DNA from 3 places in the Caballeronia sp. LZ029 genome. Region 2 is predicted to be linked to each of the others. Evidence: predicted binding sites of a transcription regulator. Region 2 holds the regulator's gene; each other region holds the start of a gene.
The links. The regulator LexA, encoded in region 2, represses DNA repair genes until DNA is damaged. The targets are predictions, from matches to a motif close to ACTGTATNNNNATACAGT.
Positions count from the first base shown of each region.

Region 1: a site for LexA is predicted at 8,163-8,180, ahead of QCE73_RS19985 (putative DNA modification/repair radical SAM protein). Genes of this name have one in related genera too.
Region 3: a site for LexA is predicted at 4,477-4,494, ahead of dinB (DNA polymerase IV). Genes of this name have one in related genera too.

Region 1 is NZ_JARUXO010000003.1:127,364-137,040, forward strand. It holds gene QCE73_RS19935 (ABC transporter permease) at 1-21, opposite strand, end outside; gene QCE73_RS19940 (ABC transporter permease) at 29-1,009, opposite strand; gene QCE73_RS19945 (sugar ABC transporter ATP-binding protein) at 999-2,561, opposite strand; gene QCE73_RS19950 (ABC transporter substrate-binding protein) at 2,631-3,638, opposite strand; gene QCE73_RS19955 (LacI family DNA-binding transcriptional regulator) at 3,767-4,855, opposite strand; gene QCE73_RS19960 (phytanoyl-CoA dioxygenase family protein) at 5,067-5,867, shown strand; gene QCE73_RS19965 (aldose 1-epimerase) at 5,864-6,796, shown strand; gene QCE73_RS19970 (hypothetical protein) at 6,809-7,111, opposite strand; gene QCE73_RS19975 (hypothetical protein) at 7,421-7,786, opposite strand; gene QCE73_RS19980 (hypothetical protein) at 7,856-8,077, opposite strand; gene QCE73_RS19985 (putative DNA modification/repair radical SAM protein) at 8,193-9,404, shown strand; gene QCE73_RS19990 (UdgX family uracil-DNA binding protein) at 9,404-9,677, shown strand, end outside.
Region 2 is NZ_JARUXO010000001.1:1,346,499-1,356,175, reverse strand. It holds gene QCE73_RS06505 (CysB family HTH-type transcriptional regulator) at 1-227, opposite strand, end outside; gene QCE73_RS06500 (sulfate ABC transporter ATP-binding protein) at 263-1,333, opposite strand; gene cysW (sulfate ABC transporter permease subunit CysW) at 1,350-2,258, opposite strand; gene cysT (sulfate ABC transporter permease subunit CysT) at 2,255-3,160, opposite strand; gene QCE73_RS06485 (sulfate ABC transporter substrate-binding protein) at 3,254-4,288, opposite strand; gene lexA (transcriptional repressor LexA) at 4,548-5,225, shown strand; gene QCE73_RS06475 (hypothetical protein) at 5,442-5,768, shown strand; gene QCE73_RS06470 (DUF2939 domain-containing protein) at 5,858-6,457, shown strand; gene QCE73_RS06465 (universal stress protein) at 6,475-6,984, opposite strand; gene nodI (nodulation factor ABC transporter ATP-binding protein NodI) at 7,284-8,231, shown strand; gene QCE73_RS06455 (ABC transporter permease) at 8,236-9,081, shown strand; gene gnd (phosphogluconate dehydrogenase (NAD(+)-dependent, decarboxylating)) at 9,140-9,677, opposite strand, start outside.
Region 3 is NZ_JARUXO010000004.1:134,974-144,650, reverse strand. It holds gene QCE73_RS26645 (metallophosphoesterase) at 1-525, opposite strand, end outside; gene QCE73_RS26640 (DUF6471 domain-containing protein) at 1,104-1,334, opposite strand; partial or broken gene QCE73_RS26635 (ABC transporter substrate-binding protein) at 1,706-2,113, opposite strand; gene QCE73_RS26630 (TauD/TfdA dioxygenase family protein) at 2,145-3,044, opposite strand; gene dinB (DNA polymerase IV) at 3,183-4,367, opposite strand; gene QCE73_RS26620 (hypothetical protein) at 4,534-4,899, opposite strand; gene QCE73_RS26615 (DUF3563 family protein) at 5,194-5,388, shown strand; gene QCE73_RS26610 (response regulator transcription factor) at 5,413-6,096, opposite strand; gene QCE73_RS26605 (ATP-binding protein) at 6,262-7,611, opposite strand; gene QCE73_RS26600 (MDR family MFS transporter) at 8,080-9,609, shown strand; gene QCE73_RS26595 (AAA family ATPase) at 9,620-9,677, shown strand, end outside.

The DNA.
Region 1 (9,677 bases), on a different contig from region 2:
AATGGGCAGGTTCTTCTTCATGGAAAAGTCAGCCTCGCTTGCGTTGCACGTACACCGCGGCAATGATGATCGCGGCCTTGAGCACGAGCGCGGCGGCATCCGGAATGCCGTGCGCGAGCAGCGTGTAACGCAACAACTGAATGATGAGCGCGCCGATCAGCGTGCCCGTGATATACGCCTTGCCGCCGGTCAATGCAGTGCCGCCGACCGCGACCGCCGCGATCGCATCGAGTTCGACGCCGAGGCCCACCACGTTCGCATCCGACGACGAATTCACCGAGATCGAAATGAGCCCCGCAAGTCCCGCGAGCGCCGCGCATACCGTGTACGCGATCATCTTCACGCGCGCCGTCGGAATGCCGGAGAGATACGCGGCATCCTCGTTGCCGCCCGTCACGAGCAGATATTTGCCGAACAGCGTCTTGCGCACGATCCATGTGAAGAGTGCGACTAGCACGAGCATCAACAGGATCTGGAAGGGCACGCCCGCCACCTTGCCGAGCGCGATCCACTGAAACGCGGGATTGTTGAACGCCTGCAGGCTGCCATCGGTGACGACCTGCGCGATGCCGCGTCCCGCGATGAATAGCACGAGCGTCGCGACGATCGGCTGCACGTTCAGACGCGTAACGAGAAAGCCGTTGAACACGCCGCATAACGCAGCGGCGATGACCGGCAACGTGAACGCGAGAATGATGCCGAGCGGCCCGTCGATATTCATGAAGAGCATCGGCGCGAGCGCACCGGCAATCGCCATCGAAGCACCGACCGACAAATCGATGCCGCCCGTCGCAACGACGAGCGTCATGCCGATGCCGACGATCACGATCGTCACCACTTGCGTGAGATTCACGTTGAACGTCTGCAACGAAAGGAAGTGCTGCGTGAAGATCAGGTTGAAGACGATCATCGCGAGCAGCACCGCGACTTCGCGCTGGATCGCGACGCCGCGTTTCTTCTTCACGGGCGCCTGCACGATCGGTGCGGCGCGTTGCGTGTCATCGATCATGTTTCGCCTCCTCCACCGCCTCGGCGAGCGTCGATTCCGCGCCCGCGCCATACGCGATCGCGTCCATGATGGATGCCTCGTTCATCTGCGCGCCGTCGAGTTGCGCGACCGTTTCGCCATCGCGTATCACGACCGCGCGATCGGCCACGGCCGTGAGTTCTTCCAGTTCCGATGCGGACAGCAGCACCGCGAGTCCCGCATCGCGCAACTCGCGCACGATCTTTGCGACATCGGCTTTCGCGCCGACATCGATGCCGCGCGTGGGTTCATCGAGCAGCAGGAGGCGAGGGTGGGTCGCGAGCCAGCGCGCGAGCAGCACCTTCTGTTGATTGCCGCCCGAGAGCTCGCGTATCGGCTGATCCGGCGAACGCAGCTTGATGCCGAGCGATTCGACGAAACCATCGACGATCTCGCGCTGCTTCGCGATATCGACCACGCCGCGCTTCGTCAGCGCGGGCAGGCACACGAGCGTGAGGTTGTCGCGCACGGACAGCTCCGGCACGATGCCTTCGGCCTTGCGATCTTCCGTGAGATAAGCGATGCCGCGTGCAATCGCATCTTTCGGTGATTTGAACGCGGCATTCTCGCCGCCGACAGCGAGCGCGCCCTTCGCCGGACGGTCCGCGCCGAAGAGAAGGCGCATCGTCTCCGTGCGTCCCGAGCCGAGCAGACCCGCGAGACCGACGGCTTCGCCCGCATGCACATCGAGCGATACGTCCGTGACTTTCGTGCCCGCGGCGAGGCCTTGCGCGGAGAGCGCAACAGGTCCGCGTTTCGCGAGATTCGCTTCCTTCACCGCGCTATCTTCGTGCACGACGGCGGCGAGCGTGCGGCCGAGCATCGTGGTGACGAGCTTCAGCTTGTCCATCTCCTGCATCGAGTTTTCAGCGACGGTCTGACCGTCGCGCATCACGGTGACGCGATCGCACAGCGCATACAGCTCATCGAGCCGATGCGACACGAAGATCACCGCGCGCCCGTCGTCGCGCAAACGGCGCACGACAGTGAAGAGCAGTTCGACCTCGCGTTCGTCGAGCGAGGACGTCGATTCGTCCATGATGACGAGCTTCGCATCCGACGACACCGCCCGCGCGAGCGCGACCATCTGCTGGATCGCGGTGGAATATTCGCGCACGGGTTTTTTCACATCGATTCGCAATCCGAAGGATTCTAGCAATTCGGCCGCGCGCCGCTGCACCGTCTTCCAGTCGATGAGACCGAGACGGCGCGGCTCACGTCCGAGAAAGATGTTCTCCGCGACCGAGCGGAACGGCACGAGATTGATCTCCTGATAGATCGTGCTGATCCCTGCTTCGCGTGCGTCCTTCGGTGTGCGGAAATCGACCTCGCGGCCATCGAAGCGAATCGTGCCCGCGCTCTTGCGATATGCGCCCGTCAGAATCTTGATGAGCGTGGACTTGCCCGCGCCGTTCTGACCGATGAGCGCGTGCACTTCGCCCGCCGCGACCGAGAGGCGCGCGCGCTTCAACGCAGCGACGCCGCCGAACGCGATGTCGATGTCCTGCATGTCGAGAAGGGGAGTCTGAGCCATGCCGTGAGTCCGTCGAAATGAAAAAGCGAGCGCCTTCGATCAGGCGCCCGCAAGACACACACACTCCGCTCAGTACCCGTACTGCATGCTCGCGTCGACGTTGCTCTTGTCGTAGAAGCGATCCGAAACCTTCACCCACGGCGGAATCGTTTCGCCCTTCGCGTACTTCTGCGCGACATCGCATGCGAGCGGCCCGAAGAACGGGCTCGACTGCACGCTCGCGCCGAGTTCGCCCGCCTTGATCGCTTCGAGGCCGCCCTTGGTGCCGTCGATCGTCACGAGCACGATGTCCTTGCCCGGCTGCTTGCCCGCCGCCTTGATCGCGGCGATCGCGCCGAGCGCCATTTCATCGTTGTGCGCATAGACGGCGGTCACATCCGGATGCGCCTGCAGCAGCGTCTCCATCACCTGGCGGCCCTTGTCGCGGGCGAAGTCGCCGCTCTGCGACGCGACGATCTTCATGCCCGAATTCTTCGCGATGACTTCGTCGAAGCCCTTCTTGCGATCGTTCGCGGCGGAAGCGCCCGTCGAGCCTTCCAGTTCGATGATGGTCGCTTTGCCGTTGGTCGCCTTCACGAGCCAGTCGGCGGCGCGGTGCCCCTGATCGATGAAGTCCGAGCCGATGAACGTGATGTAGTCCTTGCCCGCCTTCGCCATCGACTGGTCGATGTTGCGATCGACGAGAATCACCGGAATGCCAGCCTTCTTCGCCTGCATCACGACGGGCACGAGCGGCTTCTCTTCACGAGGCGGAAACACCAGCAGATCGACGTGCTGCGCGATCATGCTCTGGATGTCCGAGACCTGCTTGGCCGCCGAGCTGTTGGCGTCGGTCATGACCATCTGCCAGCCGCATTTCGCGGCGATATCCTTGAAGCTCTTCGTTTCCGCGAGACGCCACGGGTTGTTGCTCTCCGTCTGCGCGAAGCCGACCTTCAACGGCTTCTTGTTCGGGATTTTCGGCAGTCCGTCATCGGCGGCGTGGGCGGCGGTGAAGCCGGCCGCGAGCGTCAGGGCGGTCAGTGCGGCGGCGAGCGGGCGCAGGCCCAGGCGCGATTTCTTCTCTAGCGACAGCATGTCTTCCTCCATAGGATGGTTTGCCTTTTTCTAGTAGTGCCGATGCTTGTGTTGCCCGGTCTGCCTGCTGCGAGAGTGGTCATGCGTACTGCGACTTCGGCGATTATTTCATCGCGTTTTATTACTGGTCAATCGTTAATATTATTAATTGCGAGCTGTTTTGCTACGGTGATTTCCCTGACCGAGCCGCGTTCGATCAGCGGACCGTCGAGCTTCACGGTGCGGCGTCGCACCGGCGCGCCCGCGGCACGGTTTTCTTCTTCCTGAAGCAGTGTCTCGACCGCCCAGCGCCCGAGCTCGTAGTTCGGCAGCACGACGGTAGAAAGCGGCGGATGCGTGTGCCGCGCGATTTCCTGATCGTCATAGCCGAGCACGGAGACGTCGTCGGGTACGCGCAGGCCGAGTTGTTTGAGCGCCTCGATCGCGCCGAGCGCCATCAGGTCGTTCGCGCAAAAGATCGCGGTCGGCGGATTCGGCTCGCGCATCAGCGAGAGCGTTTGTTCGAAGCCCGTGCCCGGACTCCAGTCGCCTTCGCGCACGAGCTCCGGCGCGTATGGCAAGTCGGCCGTCGCGAGCGCGGTCCGATAACCCTTCAGCCGATCGCGCGCCGCATCCTGCCACGGCTCGCCGTTGATATAACCGATGCGCTTGTGGCCTGCGGCCAGCAGATGATCCGTCGCGGTGTGGCCGCCCGCGACCTCCGCGGGCACGACCGACGACACGCTCGCATCGCTCGTATAGCAGTTGAGCAGCACGGTCGGAACCCTGGCCAGGAGCGCGGGCAAGGTCACCCGGCGCGTATAGACCGTCGCGTAGATCACGCCGAGCACGTTCGGATTGCCGAGCGTCGCGTCGAGCACGCGCGCCTCGATCTCCGCGTTGCCGTGCGTCGAATAGACCGCGAGCATGCGCCCGTTGGCGAACGCGGCATCGCGCGCGCCGTCGATGCTGACGACCGGATGCGGGCTCGTCGAAATTTCGTCGGCGAGATAGACGATCAGGTTGCGTTCGCCCTGACTCTCCAGTGCGGCGACCGGTTCGCGCTGCGTCATGCGATAGCCGAGCTCCTGCGCGGCGCGCAGCACCTTGTCGCGCGTAGTGTCGGAAAACTTCGCGCCGCTTGCGTTGTTCAGCACGAGCGAGACCGTCGATTGCGAGACTCCGGTGAGCTTCGCGATGTCGGTCATCGTCGGGCGGCGTTGCGTGGATTTTTTCATTGTGCGTGCCGCGTGCGGCGTCTGAAGCTTCCGCGAATCGTGTCGCGCGGGCCGGAGGAACTTGCCACTAATATTAGTGATGAATGCCGCGGAAAGCACGAGTTTATTGGTCATTTCGAATCAGGGTTTTCACCGGTTATTACTAATAATATTGACGAACGGATTACACGCGTGCGATTCTGTCCTCGCACTCGCAACGAGGAGAGGGCGCATGGGCAAATACGACGAGAGCACGCGAGACGCGTTCGCCGAAGCGTTCGAACGAGACGGCTTCGTGCTGTTGCGCGACCATTTCCCACGTGCCGCGCTCGAAGCCTGGAACGATGCCTTCGCGCCGCTCTTGCATCCGCATATCGAAGCCGCGCGCGAAGCATCGACGAGCGGTAATCGCGGACCGGGCCGCTACTACGTCACGCTGCCGTTCGAAGGCGCGTTTGCGGACCCGTCGATCTTTTGCGATGAAGACATCGTCGGGATCGTCGAGCGCGTGGCCGGGCGCGATCCGGTGATGTGTCAACTCGCCACCGATACGCCCGTGGCCGGCTCCGAATACCAGGACTGGCATCGCGATACGCCGGCACTTTTCGACGACGCGCCCGAGACGCCTTCATTTCAGCTTGCGGTGAATTTCCCGCTCGTCGATGTCGATGAGCGCAACGGTCCGCTCGAAACGACGCGCGGCACGCATCGCATGTCGCGGGACGACGCGCTCGCCGGTCTGGAGGCAGGGCGCTTCGCTGCCGAGCAGGTGCCGATGAAAGTCGGCGACGTGATGATTCGCGATGTGCGCGGGCTGCATCGGGGCACGCCGAATCTGAGCGGCGAGCCGCGTCCGATGGTGGTGATCGGCTACAGCCGCGCGTGGTACTTCCGGCCTGAAGTGCATATCGACGTGCCGCGCGACGTGTTCGCCGAACTGCCGGCGCGCGCGCGGCGTCTGCTGCGCTTCAATCCGCTGGTCGAGAAGACGGCGCGCACCTTCGACGAAAGTTACCGGCAGTTCGCATATTGAGCGCCGCACTGTCCGACACGCTCGTCGAGCTGCGTTACGGCGCACGGCGCGTGCTGCTCGCGCCGCATGTGGGCGGCTCGATCGCGGCCTTCGACGAAACACGCGATGGCCGTTCGATCGACTGGCTGCGTCCCGCGACGCCCGCCGCGCTCGCCGCCCGCGATCCGCTCGGCATGGCGAGCTTTCCGCTGCTGCCGTATTGCAACCGCATTCGCGATGCGCGCTTTCGGTTCGACGATGCGCTCGTCGATCTGTCCGGCGATGGCAATGCCTTTGCGCATGCGCTTCACGGCAACGCATGGCGCTTGCCGTGGCGCGTGGGCGAGGTGTCGGAGTCGCGCGCGTGCCTGCATCTTTTGCACGAACCGTCGCGCGCAGCGGCGCATCACTGGCCGTTTGCCTATGAAGCGACGCAGCAATTCGCGCTCGATGCCCACACGCTAACGGTCACGATCTCCGCGCGCAACCTGTCCGATCGGCCGATGCCCTTCGGCATGGGACATCATCCATACTATCCAAGGACGCGAAACACACGCGTTCACGCACGCGTCGCGGCGATGTGGCATAGCACGCCCGATCTGCTGCCGACCTATGCGGGAGCGCATCCGTGCGTCGATGCGATGGCGTCGAAAGAAGGCATGTCCGCCGATGCATTCGATCTCGACAACAACTTCGCCGGCTGGGCGCGCACGGCGACGATCGCGTGGCCGGACGAAGGGCGCGCGATCACGCTCGACGCCGAGACGCCGTTCGATCACATGGTGGTGTACGCGCCGGCGTCGCATCCCGATTTGCTCTGCGTCGAGCCGGTGAGCAACGTGGCGGATTGGGTGAACCTCGATACCGACCACGCGATGAAGGGCGGCGCGGTGCTGAAACCGGGCGAGTCGGTCACCGCGTCGTTCGCGTGGACGACTCGCGTCGGGTAGGACGATGTCCGCTTACTGACCGAAGAAGATGTCGCAGCGGGCCGCGTCGCGGCAGCCGCTCTGAGCGCGACCGCTCGCGGATGCGTTCGCGCCCGCGGCCATGCCGCCGTACGCGGCGTCATCAGTCTGGGCGGCTCGCATTGCGGCGGTCTGGTCTTGCTCGGGCGTGGCTTGCGACATGTACATCGGACGCATCGTCTGAACGAGTTGCTGCGCGTCGGAGGGCATACCCTGAGCGTGTGCCGTCCCGACATTGGCGACGATCGCGCACGCGGCCATCATCGCGAAGAGTTTTGGATTGACTTTTGCCTTCATGCTCCAGCTCCTTGAAACGAATGCACAAGCAGCCGGGAAACACGATTCTCGGACTTCTTGCAGCTTTATCGATGGATGGGATCGAGCGCAATGGCTAACTCGCCGAAACATGCTTCGCCCGACGCGGCGATAGAAGACGCATCGGCGCAATGGATAGCGCTCAGGGCTTAAGTTACGGCGATGCGGGAGCAGGAGAAATCCCTATCTCGTAGGGATACTTTGGTGGGGAGTGCCGCCGAGTGGAAGGAAAAACGCGCTCGGGCTCACGAAGAGGCCCGAGCGCGCTTAAGCATTAACGCTTCGATACGTTTAGTTCGACTTGCCGGCGCCGCCACTCGACGCACCCGAATCCATACTGCTCTTCTTGTTCTTGTGCATCTTGTTGCTATGCGACGAGTCCATTGTGCTCGCGCCTGAAGCGCCCGACGTCGTGCCCGTCACACCGTTTGCGTTCGGCGTGCTCATGCCGGTCCCGCCCTGGCCAGCGCCGTTGCCGCCGGCCGTACCGCCACCGGCACCGCCGCCCTGCGCGAACGCTGCGCCCGACAAGCCCAGCATCATTGCCGACACAAGCAGAGTTCTCTTCGCGTTTTTCATGGTGTCCTCCCGTTGATCGATGGTCTCGATGTGCGCCGCCTCGCAAAATGCTGCGGCGTCACCGTTTGAGTAGCGCAATCGCCGTGCCGCGCGCAAGCGCATGCGGCGGCGATGCGTCAGACCATGCCGAGGGAAGACACGCGATGACTAAGCGAGCGCCTCGTCACACCATTCGATGGCCCACGCCCGCGCGCAGTGGATAGCGTCCGATTCGCTCGCAAAGGAATCCAGTTCGCCGGATTCGAAAACTTCCACATGCGCCGTGTGTTCGTCCGGCAGATGTGTGATCTTCGCGTGGGCGTAGTAGCTGCCGTCCTGGTCGTGATGCGCGGTGCAATCGATATGGAACGTCTTGTAGTCGAATCGCATAAAGGGGCTCCGGGAAAATGACTCGCGGGCAGGCGCGAAGCGTGCGCAAGCATATTTGCGTTTGACTCCTTACCTCTCGTGAGATACTGTATATACATACAGTATCATATTCAAGATGGATCTCTACGAAAAGCTCGAAATCCTCGCCGACGCTGCTAAGTACGATGCGTCATGCGCGAGCGGCGGCGCGCCGAAACGCGAGTCGCGCGGCATCGACGGCCTGGGCGCCAGCACCGGCTCAGGGATCTGCCACAGCTTCACGCCGGATGGCCGCTGCGTCTCGCTGCTCAAGATTCTGCTGACGAACTTTTGTCTCTACGACTGCCGTTACTGCATCAACCGCCGTTCCAGCAATGTGCCGCGCGCGCGCTTCACACCGGACGAAGTCGTCAGCCTCACGCTGGACTTTTATCGCCGCAATTACATCGACGGACTTTTTCTCAGTTCCGGTGTAATTCGTTCATCGAACTACACGATGGAGCAGCTCGGTCTAGTCGCGAAGATTTTGCGCGAGAAGCATCATTTTCGCGGCTATATCCATCTGAAGACGATTCCCGATGCCGACCCCGGTCTCATCGCGCAAGCGGGACGTTACGCCGACCGCCTGAGCGTGAATATCGAGTTGCCGACGGAAATCAGCCTCGAGCGTCTCGCGCCCGAAAAGAGCGGTCGCACGATCAAGCTGGCGATGGGCAATATCCGCGTCGCGCGCGAGGAGTCGGAAGCGGAGCCGCGTGCGCCGCGTTTCGCGCCGGCAGGACAAAGCACGCAGATGATCGTCGGCGCCGACGACACCGACGATCGCACGATCCTCGGCACCGCGGAAACGCTGTACGGCTCATATCAGTTGAAGCGCGTCTATTACTCGGCGTTCAGTCCGATTCCCGACAGCCCGTCGGGCGTGCCGTCGAAAGCGCCGCCGCTTTTGCGCGAGCATCGGCTGTATCAGGCCGACTTTCTGATGCGCGGTTATGGGTTCGCGGCCGCCGAACTGCTCGCCGAGGCTGGCAATCTGCCGCTCGATATCGATCCGAAGCTCGGTTGGGCGCTTGCGCATCGCGACCGCTTTCCGGTCGATCTGAACACCGCGCCCGCGCGCATGATCGCGCGCGTGCCGGGCATCGGCATGCGTAACGCTAAGCGTATCGTCGAGTTGCGGCGCGCCCGGCGTGTGCGCTATCAGGATCTCGTGAAGTTGCGCTGCGCCATGGACAAGGTGAAGCCTTTCGTTGTCACGGCGGATTACCGGCCGCCGCTCGCCGAGGCGCCCTCTGACAATCTCCGGCGCGCGCTCGCCACAGAGCCCGTGCAGCTTTCGCTGATCTGATGCACGTCCTCATCATCGACGACGATTTCGACGCCTGGCGCGCCGCTGCCCTCGATGTGCTCGCGCGAGGACTCACGCCCGAATCGATCGACTGGCGCACACCGCAAGGGGAACCGGCGCTGTTCAGCGAACCGGCGCAACCGGTAAGCGGGGCAAACGCGGCGGACGCGCCGCAAATTCGCGTCTCACGTGAGCTCGCGTCGCTCTTGAAGGACGCCGCGCATTTCCGCGACGCGCATCGCTGGAGCTTTCTCTATCGCGTTCTCTGGCGTT
Region 2 (9,677 bases):
TCGAGCAGCATCCGCTCGATCAGCTGATGCACCTCCTTGCCCGGCTCGGTGAGACCCGTGAGACGCTTGCCGCGGCGAATGAAGATATCGACGCCGAGCTCGTCCTCCAGATCCTTGATCTGTTTCGACACGCCCGACTGCGACGTATAGAGCACGTTGGCGACCTCCGTCAGATTCATGTTCTGACGCACGGCCTCGCGCACGAAGCGCAATTGCTGGAAATTCATGTGAAACCTCTCCGCGATCCTTTTATGTTGTTATCTCACTGCGCCGGCGACGGCGCCGGAAAGACGCGCAGCGCGCGCGGCACGGCCGTCACGCCGTCGCCGACATCGAGCCTGAGCGCGCGCCATGCCTCGCGATCCAGTTCCGCCTCGATCACGCCGCCCGCGCTGCCCTCGAGCTCGACACGCACCGAACCGCCGAGCGTCACGACGCGCCGCACGCCGACCACGATGCCATCGCGATGCGTGCCATCGGCGGGATAGAGCGCGAGATCGTGCGGACGCACATACGCGAGCGCCCGGCCCCTGAAATGCGCCTCTGCGGCGATCGGGCTCGCGGCGCCATCGACGACAAAGCCGCCGGCATCGACATTGCCCTGCAGCCGGTTCGCCGCGCCGAGAAACTCGTACACGAACGACGTCTGCGGATGATCGTACACGTCTTGCGGACTGCCCACCTGCTCCACGCGGCCATGATTCATCACGACGATACGGTCCGCCACTTCGAGCGCCTCTTCCTGGTCATGCGTGACGAAGAGCGTCGAGATATGCAGATCGTCGTGCAGGCGGCGCAGCCAGCTACGCAGTTCCTTGCGCACCTTGGCGTCGAGCGCGCCGAACGGCTCGTCGAGCAGCAGCACTTTCGGCTCGACGGCGAGCGCGCGAGCGAGCGCGATGCGCTGCCGCTGTCCGCCCGACAGTTCGGACGGGAAACGCTCCGCGAGCCAGTCGAGCTGCACGAGTTTCAGCAGTTCATGCACCTTCTCGCGGATCACGGCTTCGCTCGGACGCTCGCGGCGCGGCTTCACACGCAGGCCGAACGCGACGTTCTCGAACACCGTCATGTGCCTGAAGAGCGCGTAATGCTGGAACACGAAGCCGACCTGCCGCTCGCGCGCGCCGACTGCCGCGACGTCCTCGCCATGCAGCACGACTTGTCCCGCATCGGCGAATTCGAGGCCCGCGATGACGCGCAAAAGCGTGGTCTTGCCGCAGCCCGAAGGCCCGAGCAGCGCGACCAGTTCGCCCGCCGGAAAATCGAGCGTGACGTTGTCGAGCGCGGTGAAATCGCCGAAGCGTTTTTGCAGATTGCGAACGTTGATGCTCATGATGTTGTCGGCCTCTTCAATTCTGTGCGGGTGTCCGGGTTTCGCCGATGGCTTGCGACATGCGCCGCTCCGCGAGGAGCTTGAGCGCGAGCGTCACGAGCGCGAGCAGCGCAAGCAGCGACGCCACCGCGAACGCGGCCGAGAAGTTGTATTCGTTGTAGAGAATTTCGACGTGCAGCGGCATCGTGTCGGTCTGGCCGCGAATATGCCCCGACACCACCGATACCGCGCCGAACTCGCCCATCGCGCGCGCGTTGCAGAGAATCACGCCGTAGAGCAGGCCCCACTTCACGTTGGGCAGCGTCACGCGCCTGAAGATCTGCCAGCCCGATGCGCCGAGCACGTGCGCCGCTTCCTCTTCGTCGTTTCCCTGCGCCTGCATCAGCGGAATCAGCTCGCGCGCGACGAACGGAAACGTCACGAAGATCGTCGCGAGCACGATGCCCGGCACGGCGAAGATGATCTGCACGTCGTGCGCGGCGAGCCACGGACCGAACCAGCCTTGCGCGCCGAAAATCAGCACGTAGATGAGACCGGAGATCACCGGCGAAACCGAAAACGGCAGATCGATGAGCGTGGTCAGGAGCGCCTTGCCGCGAAAGTCGAACTTCGCGATCGCCCACGAAGCGGCCAGCCCGAACACGACGTTCAGCGGCACGGCGATCGCCGCGGTGATCAGCGTGAGCTTGATCGCGGACCACGCATCGGGATCCTTCAGCGACTCGAAGTAATAGTCGATGCCCTTCGCGAACGCCTGCACGAACACCGCGACGAGCGGCACGACGAGAAAGAGCGCGAGAAACACGAGCGCGATGCCCGTCAGCAGCCAGCGCACGGCGCGCGGTTCGGTGACGGGATTGAGGCTGCTCGCGCGCACGCGTGCGGCGGCGTGCACCGGAAGCGCTTTGCTATCGGGCGTGCTCATGCCTGACCTCCGCCCGGATGTCCGACATGCAGCGAAGGCCCGGCGGCGACGGCAGGCGCCGCACCCGTCTTGCTCGTGCGCCGCTGGAGAAACCATTGCAGCGTGTTGATGAGGAGCAGCATCAGGAACGACACGCACAGCATCACGACGGCAAGCGCGGTCGCGCCGGCGTAGTCGTACTGTTCCAGCTTCGTGATGATGAGCAGCGATGTGATCTCGGATTTCATCGGCACATTGCCCGCGATGAAAATCACCGAGCCGTACTCGCCGAGCGCGCGCGCAAACGCGAGCGCGAAACCGGTCAGGAGCGCGGGAAACACCGAAGGCAGCACGACGCGGCGGAACGTGAGCCAGCGCGTCGCGCCGAGGCACGCGGCGGCCTCTTCCTGCTCGCGCTCGAACTCTTCGAGCACCGGCTGCACCGTGCGCACGACGAACGGCAAGCCGATGAACGTCAGCGCGACGAGCACGCCGAGCGGCGTGAACGCCACCTTGATGCCGAACGGCGCGAGATATTGCCCGATCCAGCCGTTGCCGGCATAGACCGCGGCGAGCGAGATGCCCGCGACGGAGGTCGGCAGCGCGAACGGCAAATCGACGATCGCATCGACGATGCGCTTGAACGGAAACGTGTAGCGCACGAGCACCCACGCGACGAGAAAGCCGAACACCGCGTTGATGAGCGCGCCGCCGAGCGCCGCGCTGAACGTGAGCCGATAAGACGCGAGCACGCGCGGCGACGTAACCGCGCGCAGGAACTGCGCCCAGTCGAGCGTCGCGGTCTTCGCGAAGGTGGCGGCAAGCGGAATCAGCACCACGAGGCTTAAGTACGCCACCGTGATGCCGAGCGTCAGGCCGAACCCGGGAAGCGCGCTCGGCTTCTTGAATGTGAGGGTCGTCATCCTTGATTGATCCTTGTCTTGCGCCGGGGTTGGGCGCGTCGCTGCTTCGGGGCGCGCGGCGTCATTGACGCGCCGCGTCGCCCGCTCTTTCGCTTACTGCGGTTGATAGATCGAATCGAACACGCCGCCGTCCGCGAAATGCGTCTTCTGCGCTTTCGTCCAGCCGCCGAACGTATCGTCAATGGTGTAGAGCTTCAGCTTCGGAAACTGCTTCGTGAGTTCAGCAGGCACCTTGTCCGAACGCGGCCGATAAAAATTGCGCGCAGCGATCTGCTGTCCTTCGTCGCTGTACAGATACTTGAGATAGGCATCGGCGAGCTTGCGCGTACCGTGCTTGTCAACGACCTTGTCGACCACCGCGACCGGCGGCTCCGCGAGAATGCTCACCGACGGCACCACGATCTCGAACTTGTCCGTGCCGAACTCTTTCACCGAGAGGAACGCCTCGTTCTCCCATGCGATCAGCACATCGCCCTGGCCGCGCTGCACAAAGCTCGTCGTGGCGCCGCGCGCGCCGGAATCGAGCACGCCGGCGTTCTTGTAGAGCTTCGTCACGAAGTCCTTGGCGGTCTGGTCGTTGCCGCCCGGCTTGTGCTGCGCATACGCCCACGCCGCGAGATAGTTCCAGCGCGCGCCCCCCGAAGTCTTCGGATTCGGCGTGACGATCGACACGCCGGGCTTGGCCAGATCGTCCCAGTCCTTGATGTGCTTCGGATTGCCCTTGCGCACGAGAAACACGATCGTCGATGTGTACGGCGACGCGTTGTCCGGCAGACGCTTCTGCCAGTCCGCGTTGACGAGTCCTTTGGACGCGAGCGCATCGATGTCGTAGGCGAGCGCGAGCGTCACGACATCGGCCTGCAGACCGTCGAGCACCGCGCGCGCCTGTCCGCCCGAGCCGCCGTGCGACTGCTTGAAGGTGACCGTTTCGCCCGTGTCGGCCTTCCACTTCTTCGCGAACGCCTGATTGAAGTCCTGATACAGCTCGCGGGTCGGGTCGTAGGAGACGTTCAGAAACGACGTTTGCGCGAACGCCGACGCAGCCAGCCCGACGCCCGCCGCCGTCAGCGCCGCCGCCGCAAGCACGCGCCGCGCGCCTTTGCCCAATCCCAGTTTGATGCTTTGCATTCCCCGTTCTCCGTCTTATCGAATTGACGGAATCAGTCTATCGAGGCGTCTATATGATTAGAAATAATCGTTATTCACTTTTTTATACGTAAAACTGCTAAGAAGCATATTCCTGGACGGAAGAAGCGACGGCGGCGGCGAACCGCCTCCTCGGCTGCGGCGGGCGGGCGAACTTAAAGTAAAGCTTGAAAAGCGCAAAATACTGTATAAAAATACAGCTAACTGTCCATCCATACAGTGCACCCAGGGGCCAGAGCCTGTGACCAAGACATCAAAACTTACCGCGCGCCAGCAGCAGGTCTTCGAACTGATCCAGCGCGCGATCGACCGCACGGGCTTTCCGCCGACGCGCGCCGAGATCGCGGCGGAACTCGGCTTCAGCTCGGCGAATTCGGCCGAGGAGCACTTGCGGGCGCTGGCGCGCAAGGGCGTGATCGAACTGGCGGCGGGCTCGTCGCGCGGCATCCGGCTGCTCGGCGACGCCTCGCGCATCGATCGCTCGGAAGAACTGCCGCATCAGTTCACGCTGCCGCATCAGAGCATCATGCAACTGTCGCTGCCGCTCGTCGGGCGCGTCGCGGCAGGTAGCCCGATCCTCGCGCAGGAACACATCTCGCAGCATTACGCTTGCGATCCCGCGCTCTTCTCCAGCAAGCCGGACTATCTGCTGAAAGTGCGCGGCCTGTCGATGCGCGACGCCGGCATTCTCGACGGCGACCTGCTCGCCGTGCAGAAGCGCACCGAGGCGAAGGACGGGCAGATCGTCGTCGCGCGTCTGGGCGACGACGTCACGGTCAAACGCTGGAAACGCCGTCCGGACGGGGTCGAGCTGATCGCCGAGAATCCGGACTACGAGAACATTTTCGTGCGCTCCGGCAGCGGCGATTTCGCGCTGGAAGGCATCGCGGTTGGCCTGATTCGTTCTGGCGAGTTCTGAAGTCTCCGCCCGGCAAGGGCGGGAGGCGAAAACCGCGGGCAAATCGTTCGCTCACGTTCAGAAAGAGATAAGAATGGGACAAGAAATGTCCCATTGACATCGCAAGATAGCCTCACCAACCGCTTTAACGCTCAGTCGAGGCGGCTCAAACACAACAAGCATGACGGCCGCCGTGCGCGGTGCGCCGCGGTGCGTCCTATCGTCTGGAGAGTCATCATGGAACGTTTTGCCCGTCTGCTGCCCTTCCGTCAATTTGGCCGCCTGCGCCATCTGCGCACGCTGATCGCATGCGGCACGCCGCACGCCGAAACCGCCCCCGACCTCTTCGACGACATGCCCGCGCTGCCGTCCCGCCAGCCTGCTTTCGCACGCGTGTCGTTGAGCAGCACGGTGCACGCGGAGCCGGAACAGCGCGCGCCGGTGCGCGTGTATCGCGGGCAATCGCGCGTGATTCTGGTGGGCAAGATCGACGAAGTGTCGCGCATGATCGACCGGTGCATCGCGGAGGAAGACGCGGGGCTCGCCGGCGGCATCCTCGCTTGAATCGGGGCGGAACGTGAATTCACGGGATTTATCGCGCGCCGGCGTGGTCAATCCCGGATTCACGTTTTGCAAAGAGGCTTCGTCGTCGCATGTCCCGCACTACCCGCTCTGTCGCTACCGCGTTCGTCGTCCTGATTCTCGTCGCGGCGCTCGCTTTTATTTACGCGTCACCTTATATCGCGCTGAATCGAGTGAAACGCGCGGCCGATGCGCGCGACGCGCAGACCGTCAACCAGTACGTGGATTTTCCCGCGCTGCGCGCGAGCCTCAAGGAACAGGTCGGCGCGCTGCTCACGCGCCGCGTCGATATTCAAAAGAGCGGCAATCCGCTCGCAATCATCGGGGCGATGATCGGCGCGGCGCTCGTCGGTCCTCTCGTCGATTCATATGCGACACCGGACGGCGTCGCGGCGATTCTCAACGGCATTCCGCCGCGCGGCGATCCGGGCGAGCAACCGCCGCAGGCCGGAAACGGTTCACCGGCAACGCCGTCGAACGCGCCGGCCTCGGGCGTCACGGCCGCGCAGCAGGCGCCCAAGGAACCGCCGCAGACCACCGCCGGTTATCGAAGCCTGAACACGTTCGTCGTCACGTATCAGCACGGCGCCGGCGATGCGCGTTACTCGGCGATCTTTCACCGCTACGGCCTCGTGTCATGGAAGCTCGTCGCGGTCGATCTCAACGGCTGACGATCAGGCGCCGGCTTTCAGGCGCCGGCTTCGGCCTTGACAGGCTTGGCCGCGTAGGCCGCTTCGTCTTCCGCCTCCGCCGATTCACCCGCCTGACACACGGCCACGAGAATGCTGCACTTCACGCGGTCGAGCAAGGGCGTGTTGCCCGCGCCCATCCACCAGCGCGCGAGACCGTTGCGGCAGCGATGCCCGACCACGACGAGATCGACCTGAAGGCTTTCGGCAAGCGCGGCGATCTCGTCGATCGGATGCCCGAACGCGAAGTGTCCCTGCGCCTGAAGACCGCGTTCGCGCAGCCATTCGACACCTTCCTGCAGAATGTCGCGCGCGGCCTCTTCGAAGCGTCCGCAGGCCATATCGGTTAGCAGTCCGGCGCTCTGCGCGATGCTCGAGCGCATGTCCACCACCGCGAGGACGTGCGTTTCGGCATTCAGATCCAGCGCGAGATTCGCGCCTTGCCGCAATGCCTTGCGACCTTCTCTGGAGCCGTCATAGCAGAGCAGGATTTTTCGGTAGCTTTCCATCATGACCTCCCTGGCCAACATTTACCCGCGGCGTTGCTTCATCATCGTGCGTCGCCCTTTGGGTGACAACGCTGGAAAACGCTTACCGACGCGAACATGCTAGCTCGCACCGTGCCAGAACTCCGAACACGCCGACGGACAAGCCTCTGGCACTTTCGGCCGGAACCGGTTCGGCGCCCGTCGCACAGGTTTGACACGCGCTCGCCGCACGCGGTTGCACGCCAGGCATCGCCTTGGTGCAATGGATTACACTAGCCCGCTGGATTTCCCCTACGCGATTTTTCCTGCGTCACGAATGCATGACTGATCAAACATCACGCGAGTCCGATGAAAGCGGCGCGCCCGCCATCGAGTTCAGCGAAGTAAGGAAGCACTACGGTGAGCGCACCGTGGTCGATGGTCTGTCGTTCGATGTGCGACCCGGCGAATGCTTCGGACTGCTCGGCCCGAACGGCGCGGGCAAGACGACGACGCTCAAGATGCTGCTCGGCATCACCTCGCCCGATAGCGGTGCGATCCGTCTAGTCGGCGAGCCGGTGCCCGCGCGCGCCCGTTTCGCGCGCGAACGCGTGGGCGTCGTGCCGCAATTCGACAATCTCGATCCCGATTTCACAGTGCGCGAAAACCTGACTGTGTTCGGCCGCTACTTCGGTCTCACCGGCGCGCGCATGGATGCGCTCGTGCCTTCGCTGCTGGAGTTCGCGCGCCTGGAGAGCAAGGCCGATGCGCGCGTCGGCGAACTGTCGGGCGGCATGAAGCGGCGTCTCACGCTCGCGCGCGCGCTCGTCAACGATCCCGATGTCCTCGTGATGGACGAACCCACCACCGGACTCGATCCGCAAGCGCGGCATATGATCTGGGAGCGCCTGCGTTCGCTTCTCGCGCGCGGCAAGACCATCCTTCTGACGACGCATTTCATGGAAGAAGCCGAACGTCTGTGTGATCGTCTCTGTGTGATCGAGGAAGGCCGCAAGATTGCCGAGGGACGGCCGCGCGATCTCATCGAATCGGTGATCGGCTCGGATGTGATCGAGATCTACGGGCCCGATCCGCAGGCGCTCGCGGCGGAGCTCGAGCCGTTCGTCTCGCGCATGGAAGTGAGCGGCGAAACGCTCTTTTGCTATGTCGACGATCCGCAGCCCGTGCATGCGCGCGTGAAAGGCCGCGCGGACGTGCGCTATCTGCATCGTCCGGCGAATCTCGAAGATGTTTTCCTGCGTCTCACGGGACGTGAGATGGTGGACTGAATCAATGGATACGCTCGAACAATCCCGCATCGGACGAAAACGCCAGTCGAAGCACGCGGAGAATTTCACGCCGCTATCCAGCGCGCTGCCCGCCAACGCAACGCACTGGATGTCGGTGTGGCGGCGCAACTATCTCGTCTGGAAGAAGCTCGCGATCGCCTCGATGATCGGCAATCTCGCCGACCCGATGATCTATCTCTTCGGTCTGGGGCTGGGTCTCGGGCTGATGGTCGGGCATGTCGACGGCGTGTCGTATATCGCGTTTCTCGCGGCGGGCACGGCGGCATCGAGCGTGATGATGTCCGCGAGTTTCGAGGCGATGTACTCGGGCTTCTCGCGCATGCACGTGCAGCGCACATGGGAAGCGATCATGCATACGCCGCTCACGCTCGGCGACATCGTGCTCGGCGAGATCGTATGGTCCGCGAGCAAGTCGGTGCTGTCGGGCGTCGCGATCATGATCGTCGCGGGCGCGCTCGGCTATGCCAGTTTTCCGTCGATGCTGATCGCGCTGCCCGTCATCGTGCTGACGGGACTCGCGTTCGCCAGCACGGCGATGGTCATCACCGCGCTCGCGCCGAGCTACGATTTCTTCATGTTCTATCAGACGCTCGCGCTTACGCCGATGCTGCTGCTCTCCGGCGTGTTCTTTCCGATCGCGCAACTGCCCGCGATCGCCCGGCACGTCACGCAGGTTCTGCCGCTCTTCCATGCGGTCGAGCTGATCCGTCCGGCGATGCTCGGCCGCCCGTTCGACGGCGCCGCGCTCCATGTGCTGGTGCTTACCGCCTATGCGGTCGTGCCGTTTTTCCTGTGCGCGTGGCTGTTCCGGCGACGCATGATGAAATGAAAAACGGCGATGGACCGCTGAAGTCCATCGCCGTGCTCACATCGTCGAAGAAAAAACGCTACTTCACGGGAAACTCGTGATGGCCGCCGAAGCCGAAGCGCATCGCGGAAAGCATGCGCTCGGGGAACGATTCGGCATCGCGCGAGCGGAAGCGCGTATAAAGCGCCGCCGACAACACCTGCGCAGGCACCGCTTCCTCGATCGCCGCCTCGATGGTCCAGCGCCCTTCGCCGCTGTCCGCGACTTCCGTCGAGAAACGTTCGAGCGTTCCGTCGCTGGCGAGCGCGCCCGCGGTGAGATCGAGCAGCCACGACGACACCACGCTGCCGCGCCGCCAGACTTCGGCGATATCCGCGAGATCGAGCGTGTAGCGTTCGCCTTCAGCGAGATCCTTCGACTCCTTGTGCCTGAGAATGTGAAAGCCCTCGGCATACGCCTGCATCAGGCCATACTCGATGCCGTTGTGCACCATCTTCACGAAGTGCCCCGAGCCGACCGGCCCGCAGTGCATATAGCCATTCTCGACGCGCGCATCGCGTCCTTCGCGGCCGGGCGTCTGCGGAATGTCGCCGCGTCCGGGCGCGAGCGTCGCGAGA
Region 3 (9,677 bases), on a different contig from region 2:
CGTCACAACGACAGTGAGTCCGTCGTAGAATGTGGCGAGTTGGTCCGAGAGCCACGCATACGACTCGCGATGTTCGTACAATGCATCCGCTGGGAGAAATCGCTCGCCAGCCCCATATCGAATCTTCCGGTGGTCATTCAAGAATCGCTGCGCCTGCTGCATGGCGCTCGCCCGGAGGTCCACGCCGTACAGCCGATAATCGGTCCACAGCGTGCAGCCGAGAAATCGCACACCGCCGAAATCAGCTACGTCCCGTTCCAAGAAGCGTACAGATGTACCGTCGGCCCGCTCACGCAACTGAGCAAGCGTGGTCGCAAAGTCGCGGCTGTAGAACTCGTGATTTCCGGCGATGAGTATCACCGGCACGGGCCAGTCTGCGAACAGCTCGATGGCGTCGGCTCCCGACGCTATGTCTCCTGCGAGCACGAGCACGTCCGCTCCGTGAGCCGGCCTGATAAGCGTCTCCCCAGGAAATGGCGACGCGAGAAACTCAAGATGTAGGTCGGAGGCAAGTTGAATCTGCATCGTCCAGTTGCCGCAATCGTCTACCGGAGGAGACTGTTGTCTTTCGTGCTAAGAGCAACGCGACATCTCGCCATCCGGGTAAATCGCGAGAAGTGCCACTTCCCGTCTGCCGGCCCGCTTTGCGCCACAAAACGCGTAAGCGCATCGCCTAGCGATACGTCAACTCGACGCGCCAGAACTCAGACAATTACCTGCGCTGGGGTCCGAATTGCGTCGCATAATCGCTGCGTCGAGAGGGCCAGCATCGTTACCAGAGCGCAAAGCACTAATCGAACCTTAGGTATGAGGACAAATCGACGTTCCTGTTTTATTCCGGCCGAAATCTCTATATACGCCATCTTAGTCGCATATATGACACTATGCAAATGCTTAACAGAATGGGGTACTTGGGCCAGTTCGAGGACCAGGCACGAAGCCACCAGGTCATTTCTTTTTCGCGGTGGGCCGCGTTGCTGTCTTAGACGCTGCGCTCGAATCAATGTCTCGAACGCATTCCAAAAGACTGTGGTGACAAGAATGCGGAGGAGAATTGAGGTCGGCTGGTGCCGATGCAGTCGAGACGATTTGGTCGGCTCGGGTTATTTCACTACGGTCATGTCGATGCGGGCTTCAGCCCGACCTAAAGCTTTCATGCACTGTAGATAGAACGCAAAACTAAAGCTTCCGCGGGAAAGCTTGCTTGCGATGGACCTCTCGGTTTCTGCCACACCGATTTGCGCTAACAAACCTGCCAGATGACGGTAGCTAATGTCTTGCCGAACAAGTTCGGCGCGGAGCACGGCTCTAGCCGTTTGGTACCAGTCAGTCATGCGCCAAGTTTGTAAGTATAAAGCTGGATTATTCCGCGCCGCAGACAGGTCGCGTTTTAAATCGCACATTCGCGATTTTTTAGTTATAAATGCGCGCAGCCACTGTTACCGTGTCATCCACCCATCCCGGCTCCCCGAGGCTAACCGCCCCGTCATGCTAACGCGGTGAGCCCGGGCGAATTAACGAACATTTCACAATGTGGAAAAAAAGGTTGCTCTCTATTTCGTTACAATAGCCGGCCTCCGGGCAATAATGTGAGTCATTCTCACATTTATGCTCCACGCGGACCCCGCTGGTCGGTCGGTTTCGAGGGCTCTTCAAAATTATGGGATGCGGATTACAGAATTATGGGGAAGAGTTGCAGACTGCGGGCGATGGTCTTCACGCGCGGATCGTTCGATACGAGGTAATACGGAAAATTGCCGAGCGACGCGACGCCCTTCACGTTCTGCCGTCCGTGCGTGCGATCCCAGATCGTCAGCAAGGGACCGACGCCCGCCGCCGCGATATCGACCGAGCCGGACAGGAGCGCGTCGTTCACGCTCGATCCGCCCGACAGCTTCGCCCAGTCGACCTTGATATCGAGACCTTCCTTCTTGCCTTCCTGCTCGATAAACTTCTGATCGCGCGCGACATTGAGCAGCAGATACACGACGCCGAATTGCTCGGCGATGCGCAACGTACCTTCGGCATGAACGCTCGCCGACGTGATGCCGAGCGACACCGCGAGCGCGGCAACGAAGGCGCGCAGCGCGCCCTTCCCTGATCGAGAATGCATCGAAAACCCCGTAAATCAAGCGATATTGTGTTTAGAAAGGCGCGTCGCCTTCGATGGTCGTGCGATACAGCTTGCGGCGCTGATCGTCCGGCGTGCCTGCCGCGAGATGCATGACCGAGCGGTTATCCCAGAACACCATGTCGCGCTCGCGCCATTGATGGCGGTAGATGAACTCGGGCTGCGTGCTGTGCGCGAAGAGTTCCGCGAGCAGGGCGCGGCTTTCGTCTTCGGGCAAGCCGATCACGCGCGTGGTGAAATGCTCGCTGACGAAGAGCGCGCGGCGTCCGGTTTCCGGATGCGTGCGCACGATCGGATGCGTGACCGGCTTGACGTGCGCGATCTGCTCCGCCGAAAGATTGGGCCGCCACGGGCTGCGTTGTTGCAGCTCGGCGTATTTGGCGAGATACGTGTGCTCGGCCGCGCGGCCCTCGATCGCATCGCGCAGATGCGCGGGCAGCGCATCCCACGCGAGATGCTGATTCGCGAAGAGCGTGTCGCCGCCGAGCGCGGGCAATTCCTGCGCGTGGAGGAGCGACCCGAGACTGGGCTTCTCTTTGTACGAGAGATCCGAATGCCAGAAATGGCCTGCATCGCCGAGGCCGATCGGCTTGCCGTTCTCGACGATGTTCGACACGATCAGCACTTCCGGATGCCCCGCGAGCCCGAACTGATGCAACACGTGGATCTGCAACGGGCCGAAGCGCTTGCTGAACGCGACCTGCTCGTCGGGCGTGATGCGCTGATCGCGAAACACGAGCACGTGATGATCCAGATGCGCACGGTGGATGCGCGCGAAATCGGCATTCGAGAGTGGCTTCGACAGATCGAGTCCGATCACTTCGGCGCCGAGCGGCGCGTCGAATTGGCGAATCTCGATGGATTGATCGGCGGCTTCGCCGGATGCGGCAAGTGAAGCGGGAGCAGTCTGAATCGTCACGGTCGAATCGATAACCTCGGGGAAGCTATCAATCTAACGCGCGGCGATTCAGCCGGCAACGAAGGATGCGAGCTTTCGTTATGCGCCGGTGCGATAAGGGTTTGTCAGAATCGATACGACACGCCGATCTGCTCAGTCGCCGCCCGCGTCGAACGGCAATTCGACCTGCACCGGCTCGACAAACCCGCTTTCATCGCGCCCGGCGAGCGCACTGACGCGCACGCCAAGCAGCCTGATCCGGCGATCGAGCACGATGCGCTTCAAGCATTCGGTCGCGGCCCGGCGAATCTCGACGGGATCGGCGATTGCGACAGGCACGGTCAGATCGCGCGTCACGGTGCGGAAATCGTCGAAGCGCAGCTTGATGCCCACCGTGCGCCCGACATAGCCCTTGCGCAGCAAATCTTCGGCGACACGCGTGCACAGACCCGTGAACTCCGCCGAGAGCGTCGCGCGATCCTGCTTCGGATGAAAGTCGCGCTCGAAGGTGGTTTCGCGGCTCATCGACTTGGGCGTCGAACTCACGACGACGGGCCGCTCGTCCTGGCCTTGCGCGATGCGCGCGAGCCACGCGGCATACGTGCCGCCGAAGTGCGTTTGCAGGAATCCGGGATCGGCGGCGGCGATATCGCCCACGGTCACGATGCCGAGCGCCGCGAGCTTTTCGCTCGCCTTCGGGCCGATGCCGTTCACCTTGCGCGCGGCGAGCGGCCAGATGCGCGTCGGCAGGTCGTCCATCGTGAGGATGGTGAGGCCGTCCGGCTTGTCGAGCTCGGAGCCGATCTTCGCGAGCAGCTTGTTCGGCGCGATGCAGATCGAGCACGTAAGTCCGGTCGCGTCGTGCACGGCGTCCTTCATCCGCTGGCCGATATCGGCCGGCTCACCGGGGAGATCGCTGACGTCGATATAAATCTCGTCGATGCCGCGATTCTCGATCTGCGTCGTGAATGTCGCGACGGCCGCCTTGAACAGCCGCGAGTAATGGCGATAGGACTCGAAATCGGTCGGCAGGAGGATCGCGTCGGGCGCGAGTTGCGCGGCCTTCATCATGCCCATCGCGGAAAAGACGCCGAACTTGCGCGCCTCGTAAGTGGACGTGGTCACGACGCCGCGCCCCGCGTAGTCGCGCAGACGCCTGAAGCGGCGCGAGCCGTCGGCCAGCGTTTCGGGCGTGGCGCTGCGGCCGCCGCCGACCACGACCGGCATGCCGCGCAGTTCCGGATAGCGCAGGAGTTCGACCGATGCGAAGAACGCATCCATGTCGAGATGCGCGATGCGGCGCGGTGCGGGTGCGTTTGCGGGAGACGGCGTGTCCATCGCGGCGATCAGAGTGTCGCCGCGCGACGAGACGCGCTCAAAGCGAAATCGACAGGAACGAACGCACCGAACATGCTGAGGCAGTGCCGCCAGGCAATAAAAATGGCTTACTGTACATCCATACAGTAATTCGCGCTAGAGCCTGCCGGTGCGTGCGATTGCCGGCTCATTCCGGCGTGCGCTTTTCCGCCAGTGCGCGGCGGCAATCGTCGAACACCTGTCGCACGACATCCGATTGATAGTTGAGGTCTTCACTGTCGAGGATTTCCTCGACGGCTTCGCGCGCCCAGTCCGCTTCGAGCATCGCGCAATGCTGCGTGGCGATTTCGCGTGCGATGGCGGCGAGCTTCGCGACCGTGAGCCAGTCGGCGAGCCGCTGATGCCGGTCGAGCCATTTGTGCGCGGCCTGCACGTGAAACGAGGCCGCCGGCCAGTCGCCGTTCAGGTAATACGCGCCGAGACTGCCGCACGTGAGCCAGCAGAGCAACTCGACGCGGTCGCGGGCACTGAGGATACGAGACACATCGTTCATGGCGGCCTTCACGAGAGACGATCGACGAACGCGAATCACGCACGGCGTCTCGCATGGAAACCCGCACGTCACCCCTATAAAAGCACGATAGCACGGGATGGTGCGGCGCGGCAGTGCCTGCCCGCAGTGCGATCCGATGCACGGTGCGTTGGCGAACGCTTCGTCATGCGAAGAGCGGATTCGCGCATGAGAAGGCGCTCGGCTGCGCTCTCATTCTTCTCTAATTCGCCGGGCATAACCTGCTTTGCGTCGGCCCCACTCTTACCGGCCTTCTCTCAACGACGGGAGCACATCATGTTTGAACGTCTTTCGCAGTCCATCGACAATCTCTTCTCCCTGCGCACGACGGACGATCTCCGCGACGCCTATCTCGCGTCGTCGAACGATCTCGCCGATCTCGAACGCCGCATGCGCCAGGTCGAAACGCAGGATCACGACTACAGCATGTACTTCTGCGGCGCGCTCGGGCGGCATCACGATCAGCCATGAGCCGCGCCGCCCATGCAATGTGCGCTACTTGGCTTCCTCACGGCCCGCCTGCCCGAGCATCACGGTCCAGCCGAGGCCCCGCACGTTGCGGATCACGCCCGCGCCGAATTTCTTGCGCACCGAATGGATCAGCACGTCGACCGCGTTGCTCTCCACTTCCTTGCCCCAGCCGTAGAGGCGGTCTTCCAGTTGATCGCGCGAGAAGATCGTGCCCGGGCGTTCGAGCAACGCGTGCATCAGCGCGAATTCACGTGCGGAGAGCACGCCCGAAGTCTCGCCGCAGGTGAGCGTGCGTTGATCGAGATTGAGGCAGATGGAATCGTCGCCGAGGCGCGAAACCGCGTAGCCCGCCTTGCGCCGCAGCACCGCGCGGATGCGCGCGAGCAGTTCGGGCATGTTGAACGGCTTGAGCAGATAGTCGTCGGCGCCGAGATCGAGGCCCTGAACGCGGGTATCGACATCGTCGCGCGCGGTGAGGATCAGCACCGGCGTCGCATTGCCGGCCGTGCGCGCCTGCCGCAGCAACTCGATGCCCGTCATGCCCGGCAGGCCGAGATCGAGCAGCACCACGGTGTATTCGGCGGCGTCGAGCGCCTCGCGGCCCGCGTTGCCGTCGCGGACCCAGTCGACGGCGTAGTCCGCGTCCTTGAGCGCACGCATGAGGCTCGTGCCGATCTGCACGTCGTCTTCGATCAGGAGAATTCGCATGTTCCACCTCGCGGGTCGCGAGAATGGCGCGCGCCAGGCGCCCGGAATGCGGCCGAAGGAGATGAAACGCACGACCGGTCTTTTCGACTCTTTTCCGATCGACGAGGATCGCTTCGCGCCACGCAGCGAATGCATTGTAATCGGCGCAAATGCGCGCGCAAATCCTTATGTGTGCAATGCCGGCACGGCGGCGTTTTCGCTGACTTCCTCAACTGGAAAGCCGATCGAAGCGACGATGCCCGAGTGCCCGTCGCCGCGGTTTCTGAGCGTGACGTCGCCGCCGTAGCGCGCGGCGATCGCCTTCACGATGGACAGGCCGAGCCCGCTGCCCTCCACGTCCGGGTTCGCACGGAAGAAGCGGTCGAACACGCGCGGCAGCAGTGCTTCGTCGATGCCCGGGCCGTCATCGACCACATCGATCCAGACCATGTCGCCGTCGCGCCGCATGCGCAGGTCGATCGTGCCGCCATCCGGCGTATAGCGCACCGCGTTCGACACGAGATTCTTCACCGCCATGCCGATGTCCGTCTCCACCGCGCGCACGTGCGCATTCACCATTTCCTCCGCGCCGATGTCCATGCCGCGCGCGATGGCAATGGGCAGCACGTCGGCGACGGCGTCGGTCACCACTTCCGCGAGATCCACGCGTGCAAGCGGCGCGCCGTTCACGGGCGCATCGGCGCGCGCGAGCCGCAACAGTTGCGCGATGAGCTTGCCGCTGCGCGCGATGCCCTTGCGCAGTTCCTGAAAGCGCTCCTGATTGCCGGCGACGATATGCGGCGCGAGATTGTCGGCCTGAAGCTGCAGCGCGGTGAGCGGCGTGCGCAGCTCGTGCGCCGCGTCGGCGATGAACTTGCGCTCCTTTTCGATCGATGTCGCGAGGCGCTCGATCATCGTATTGATCGAATGGATGAAAGGCTCGATCTCAGTTGGCACGCCGACCGTCGGCAGCGGTTGCAGATGACCCATGTCGATGGCCTGCACCTCCGCGCCGAGTTCGTTCAACTGCCGCAGCGAGCGCCGCACGACGAGCGCGACCGCGATCCACACGAGCGGCAAAAGGACGGCGATCGGCCAGAGCGTTTGCGTCGCGGCTTCCTGCGTGATCTCGCGGCGCACGGACGAACGTTGCGCGACCTGAATCGTCATGGTCGGTTCCTGGCGCGTGAAGATGCGCCAGTGCTCGTCGTTGACGTCGACGCCGGAAAAGCCCGGCTGCGCGTCGCGCGGAAAATGCAGCGACGGGTCGGTGGTGCGAAACGGCACATCCTCGCCGGGCTTCCAGACGACGGCGACCACGTCGCGCTCGTCCTGCGTGCCGCGTGCGGGATTTTTCGGCAGGCTGTCGGCGAGTCCCTCGCGCAGACGGGCCGCCACCTGTTCGAGCCGCATGTCGAGCAGCGCGCTCATGCCGGTCTGGCTCAACTGATACGAACTCACGCCCTGCACGACGCCGATCACGCTCACGAGCAGCCCGAGCGCGACGACGAGTTGATTCTTCAATGATTTGATCATTCGGGTCCGCCGCTTCGGAAAGGAACGGGGCGATTCAACAGTCCGTTCGATTTTAGGCGACATTCCCGGAGATTTCGGTCTGAAAGACGACATGTGCATGACCGTTGCGCCTTGAGCGCGTGGAAGAAAAAAGGCGTCGGTCCGATGACGGCCGACGCCAGGGGCTGAGGAGAGTCGAGAAACGTGGAGCGGGCCGCTAAGTGCCGGGGAAGCGCGCCGCCCGTCCACGTAAAGAAGCGTAAGCGCGAAGAATTAGCGTTGAATGAGCGCGCCGCGCGCTTCGTCGAGCAGCGATTCCCGTAGCGGGATAACATTGCATCCGGCGCTTATTCATCGGCGACATTGCTTCGGCTGCAAGGTTTCCGCAAGCCTGAGCGTCGCTGCCGCATCTCCATCTTTCGAGCATGGCCCGCTTGCGCGCATCGTTTGTCGATTCGCGCGGCGCGCGATATGCCATTCCATCACCGCATGTCACAGACCAGAAAAACCGTTCGTCCCCTCGTCATTGCAGCGGTCATGGCCTCGATGGCCATGGTCGCGATCGAAGCCACCATCGTCTCGACCGCGATGCCGCAGATCGCGACGCAGCTCGGCGGCCTCAATCTCTATAGCTGGGTGTTCTCGTCGTTCCTGCTCACGCAGACGGCGCTCACGGTGGTGTTCGGCAAGCTCGCGGACCTGTACGGCCGCAAGCCGGCGATCCTCGCGGGCATCGCGATCTTTCTGATCGGCTCGGTGCTCGCGGGCTTCGCCTGGTCGATGCCCGCGATGATCGTGTTCCGGCTGATCCAGGGCGTCGGCGCGGGGGCGATCCTGCCGGTCGCGCTGACGGTGGTCGGCGATCTCTATCCGGCGCGCGAGCGCGGCAAGGTGCAGGGTTATCTCGCGAGCGTCTGGGCCGTGTCCGCCGTGCTCGGCCCGATGGTCGGCGGCCTTCTGATCCGCCAGTTCTCGTGGGCGTGGATTTTCTGGATCAACGTGCCGATCGGCATTCTGGCCGCCCTGCTCTTCATCCTGTTTCTTCACGAAGAAAAGCGTCACGGCCGCCCGGCAATCGACTTCGCGGGCGCGTTCTTCTTCACGACGGCCGTCGCCGCGCTGATGATGACGCTCACCGATGCCGGCCACGCGAGCAATGCACGCGTGGGCACCGAGATCGCCGTGCTGGTGCTCGCCAGCGTGTGCTTCGTGGTTCAGGAGCGCCGCGCCGCCGATCCGATGATCTCGTTCGGCCTGTGGTCGCACCGGCCGATCGCGGCGAGCAACGTCGCGACCCTGCTCGCCGGCATGGCGATGATGGGCCTCACCACGTTCCTGCCGATGTACGTGCAGGGCGTGATGCATCGCACGCCGGTGGAAGCGGGCCTCGCGCTCACGATGATGATGATCGGCTGGCCGAGCGGCGCGACCTTCACGTCGCGCTCGTTCAGCCGCATCGGGTTGCGGCGTCTCCTGATGATCGGCCCGGTGTTCATTCCGCTCGGCGCGTTGCCGTTCGTGCTGCTCGGACCGCAATCGAGCCCGGTCTGGGCGGGCGTCGGCTCGGCGGTGCTGGGCTTCGGCATGGGCATCACGAGCGTGTCGTGTCTCATCCTGATTCAGGAAATCGTGCAGCCGCACGAACGCGGCAGCGCGACCGCATCGAACCTGTTCTCGCGCAATCTCGGCAACACGCTCGGCGCGGCCGTGTTCGGCGCGGTGCAGAACTATGGCCTCATCCATACGGACGGGCTGCCGGCCGTGCACGCGGATCAGTTGAAGCAACTGCTTTCGTCGGTGCCCGGCGACTTTACGGCCAACAATGAGATCCGTCTCGTGCTGCATCACTCGCTGCATCTGACCTTCACGGCGATGTTCGTGATCGCGCTCGGCACCGTCATCGCGATGCTGTTCATGCCGAAGATCGAGATCGGACGCGCGAAGGAAACCGTCGAGAAAGTCGGCGCGGACGGCGCATCCAATGCCGCGAAAAACGCCGCGAATCAGGCCTTCCACTAGACGCGCGGCGATGCTCTCGACCCAGTTCATCAGCCGCATCACGCTGCTGCGCGACAAGGCGCCTTCGT